DNA from 2 places in the Zoogloea oryzae genome. Region 2 is predicted to be linked to the other one. Evidence: riboswitches for the same ligand, from Rfam matches in the RefSeq annotation. Region 2 holds a riboswitch; the other holds the start of a gene.
The links. Region 2 has a riboswitch for cobalamin ahead of QQK25_RS21845 (TonB-dependent receptor domain-containing protein). Riboswitches for the same ligand answer to the same signal wherever they lie in the genome.
Positions count from the first base shown of each region.

Region 1 (2,196 bases), on a different contig from region 2:
CTCCAGTTTGCCCGCCCCGGCGAGTTCGCCGGCTACGCCGAAGGCATCGACCCGGCCCAGGTGATCGCCGACTGCCTGGTGCTCACCCGCCACAACCTGGAGCGCCGGCAGATCGAAGTGCGCGTGGACAACGCCGCCACCTGCCGCGTCGAGGTGAACACCAGCGAGCTCCAGCAGGTGCTCATCAACCTCATCGTCAACGCCATCCAGGCCATGCCCGAAGGCGGCCGACTCACCCTCAGCAGCCGCGACTGGATCGAGGACGGCCAGCCCGTCGGCGCCGACATCCAGGTGTGCGACACCGGCCAGGGCATCGCCGCCGAGGATCTGTCGCGCATCTTCGACCCCTTCTTCACCACCAAGAAAGGCTCGGGCACCGGCCTCGGGCTGTCGATCAGCTACGCCATCATCGAGCGCTACGGCGGCAGCATCGGTGTCACCAGCCACCCCGGCGAAGGCGCCTGCTTCACCGTCCGCCTGCGCAGCGAAGCCCGCTACAGCGACGCCCCCAGCGCCCCCGGCTTCGCCGCCCGGTGGATCGGGCCGGCCAAGGGCTGAACCACCCCGCATACCGCAAACGCTTGCCGCCCCGCAGCACATGCGGTTAGACTCCGCACCGTTACGGGTGCCGAGCCTGCGTCTGCAGGCAAGGTGAAACGGGAAGTCCGGTGACGTCGGGAGCACGCGCTCCCTGGCCATTCCGGCGCAGCCCCCGCTGCTGTAAGCCTGACGAATCTGCTCAACGCCACTGTGCTCGCGCACGGGAAGGTCGGCAGAAGAGGATGAAGGCGAGCCAGAAGACCGGCCTGTGACGTTTTGGTGTGGTATTGGCCCCGGGGTGTGGGCAGAGCCGACCGATGGGCTTGCCCGATCACTGTCCGTCCGTTCCCGTTCCATCCGCCTTTCCGGAACCACGTCCGCCACTGGTCTTTGCCTGCCCGGCCCGCCGGCCACCGGTCCGTCTTTTCGTCTTTCGCTGCTTCTGCGCGCCCCCCGATGCCTTGCCGCACTTCGTCCAATCGTCACGAAGGGAAGCAAGATGCACATCGAACCGGGGTACGTCGCCAGTGCCAAGATCCTCGCCGCCAACGCCGCCGCCGTCGCCCTGCTGGGCAGCCAGTCGGTCCACCTCCTCAAAGCACCGCAGCTGATCGTCCGCAGCCTGATCGCGGCGGTCGCCTTCACCCTGTTCATGCAGGCCTTCCACCTGCCGGTGGGGCCATCCGAGCTGCACTTCCTGGGCGCCATGCCGCTCTACCTGGCGCTGGGCTTCGTGCCGACGCTGTTCGGCTTCGCCCTCGGCCTGCTGGCCCAGGGGCTGCTCTTCGCGCCGGCCGACCTGCTCCACCTGGGCGTCAATACCCTCTCGCTGGCCCTGCCGCTGGTGCTGGTGCATGCCACCCTCGGCCAGCGCCTGCGCGCCGCCGACGCCCAGCCCACGCTGCGCAGCATCCTCAAGCTCGACGCGGCCTTCTACGGCGGCGTCACCCTGATGGTCGGCTTCTGGCTGGCCATCGGCGAGGTGGCGACGCCGCTCTCCGCCTGGCTTTCCTTCGCCTCCTCCTACGCCGCCATCGTGGCCGTCGAGCCGATCCTCACGCTGCTGACGGTGCATGCCATCGCCCGCCGCCAGCACAGCGCGGTGGTGCGGCTGTGCTTCCAGCCCCAGGCGGTCTGAGCCATGACCGGCAAGGTCTGGTTCGTGGGCGCCGGCCCCGGCGATCCTGAACTCCTCACCGTCAAGGGGCGGCGCCTGCTCGAAAGCGCCGGCGCGATCCTCTACGCCGGCTCGCTGGTGGATCAGGCGGCCACTCTGTTCGCGCCGCCCGGCTGCGCGATCCGCGACTCGAAGGACATGACCCTCGAGGAGATGACCGCCTGGCTGCTCGACCAGAGCGCCCGCCACGCCTGCGTGGTGCGCCTGCAGACCGGCGACCCCGGCCTGTACGGCGCGCTGGTCGAGATGACCCGCCCGCTCACCGCCGCCGGCGTCGAGTGGGCGGTGGTGCCCGGCGTGTCGTCGGCCTTCGCCTCGGCCGCCGCCGCCGGCGAAACCCTGACCCTGCCGGAAGTCACCCAGACGGTGATCCTCACCCGCGTGGCCGGGCGCACGCCCATGCCGCCGGGCGAGGAGCTCGAAGCCCTCGCCGCCCACCGCAGCACCCTGTGCATCTTCCTGTCGATCACCCTGCTGCA
Region 1 covers NZ_BSPX01000081.1:13,582-15,777, forward strand. The annotation lists gene QQK25_RS19410 (sensor histidine kinase) at 1-558, shown strand, start outside; cobalamin riboswitch at 607-824, shown strand; gene QQK25_RS19415 (energy-coupling factor ABC transporter permease) at 1,040-1,678, shown strand; gene cobM (precorrin-4 C(11)-methyltransferase) at 1,682-2,196, shown strand, end outside.
Region 1: linked by a shared signal. The riboswitch ahead of QQK25_RS19415 (energy-coupling factor ABC transporter permease) and the one ahead of QQK25_RS21845 (TonB-dependent receptor domain-containing protein) in region 2 are both predicted to bind cobalamin.

Region 2 (2,196 bases):
GTGACGATCATGTCGGAGATGCGGTTGCGGAACACCGTGAGGCTGGCAAAGCTGCCGCCCTGCGACCACAGCAGGCCGATCTCCTTGTTGTAGGCGTTTTCGGGCTTGAGGTTGGCGTTGCCGAAGCCGGGGTAGTACAGCTCGTTGAAGGTGGGCGCCCGGAAGGCCGAGCCGATGCTGCCGGTGAAGCGCAGGCCGTTGGCGATCTGGTAGCCGTAGCCGGCGTAGCCGGTGGTCTTGCCGCCGTACTGGCTGTTCTCGTCGTGACGGGCGTTGAGTTGCACGGTGTGGGCGCCGAAACCGGCGGTCCAGCCTAGGAGCGCCGAGTTGACGGTGCGCCCGCCGTCGAAGGCGCCTTCGCTGAGCGCCTTTTGATGGAGGTTTTCGTAGGCGGCCATCAGGGTGCCGACGGGCAGGCGGATGTCGTGCTGCCAGGCGAGCTGGTCCTGGGTGGTGCGGATGGTGGAGCCGGCGGGCTTGCTGAGCATGAAGCCTTCGTAGCTATCCACCGACTGGCCGAAGCGCAGGGTGCTCGTCCAGCCGGCGGTCAGACGGTTGCGGCTGTGGAGGCTCCAGACGCGCTGGGCGGAGTTGTTGTAGTTGTTGAAGCTGGCTTCGCCGTCGTAGAAGTTGCGGCCTTCGGTGGCGAGGAAGGTGGCGCCCAGCTCGTGGCCGTCGGCGAGGCGGTAGCCCAGGTTGCCCGACATGCTGGTGTTGCGATACGGATCGTGGTCGGGGTTGTAGCCGGTGGCCTTGCGCATCTTGGCGCTGGTGCCTTCGGTCTCGGTGTAGCCGCCGCGCAGGGCGTAGCTAAGGCGCTCAGTGCCGCCAGTGACGCCGGCGGAGACTTCCCGCGCGCCGTAGCTGCCGGCGCCGGCAAAGGCGTCGATGCGCGGGGCGCCCTGGCCCTTGCGGGTGAAGATCTGGACGACGCCGCTCATGGCGTCGGCGCCGTAAAGGGCCGAGGCCGGGCCGCGGACGATCTCGATGCGCTCGATCTGCGACAGGGGGATGTCCTGCCAGCTGGCGGTGCCGGTGGTGGCGGAGCCGATGCGCATGCCGTCGATGAGCAGGATGGTGTGGTTGCCGTTGCCGCCGCGCATGAAGATGGAGGTGCTCTTGCCCGGGCCGCCGTTGGTGGCCATCTGGATGCCGGGCTGGCGGGCGAGGAGTTCGGGCAGGCCGAAGCTGGCGCCGGATTGCTCGATCTGGGCGCGGTCGATCACGGTGACGTCGGCGATGGCCTCGTCGGCGCGCTGGGCCTGGCGGGACGCGGTGACGACCACCACGGGTTGTTCGGCGTCGGCGGCAAGGCCGATGGCGGGGAAGGCAGTGGCCACGGCGAGGGCGGCAAGGGTGGGGCGGATGAAGGTCATGGAGGTCTCCCGAACCGGGCGGCGTCCCCGCCAACCCGGTGGTTTGCTGGTGGAAGCACCCGGGGAGAGGCTGGCCCGGGACGGTCGAAAACCGTCCGGCGTGCGCCTGCCACCACCCCGTGGCACTTCCGCTTGAGGCAACCGAGGCCGGTATCCGGGCTCGCAGTGGGGCGGGGCCGTTGAATCCGGCACCGCCGCGGCGCATCGCCTTCCCAGGCCGAAGGGCCCAGTGGCGCAGTGACGCGTCGTGTTCCTGCTTACCGTTGCGGGGGCAGCACAGGCCTTGCGGCTTTCGATGAAAGCGCGCTCACCTGTTTCCCGTTTAACCCCCGGGCCTGCTGGCCCGGGAGCACCTTGGTCACGTCGATCGGCCGGCAGCGGTGCCGCTGGCCGAAGGTTCCTGCTGGTTTGAAGCTGTGATGAAGCCCCGCGACTCAGCGGAAGTCGTAGCGCACCGAGCCGAACAGGGTGCGGCCTTCCGCCGGGTAGAAGTAGTAGTCGCCGGCGAAGGACGAGTACAGGGCGTAGGGCGCGTACTTCTGGTTGGTGGCGTTGGCGAGGCGCAGCTGCAGCGTCACGTCACGCACCTTCCAGTCGGCGTGCAGATCGAGGATGCCGTAGCCGTCGAGCATCTCCTTGGTGTTGTCGAAGTCGCCCCCGAAGCGGCGCTTGCCCACGTGGGTCCAGGTGGCGCCGTAGCGGCCGGCGGTGGCGGCGTCGAACACCGCGCCGACCCGGTACTTGAGGTTGGGCACGAGGGTGACGGTGTTGCCGCTGTAGGGGCCATCCACGAACTTGGCGTTCTGGGTGATGAGGCCGG
Region 2 covers NZ_BSPX01000126.1:766-2,961, forward strand. The annotation lists gene QQK25_RS21845 (TonB-dependent receptor domain-containing protein) at 1-1,376, opposite strand, end outside; cobalamin riboswitch at 1,505-1,748, opposite strand; gene QQK25_RS21850 (TonB-dependent receptor) at 1,811-2,196, opposite strand, start outside.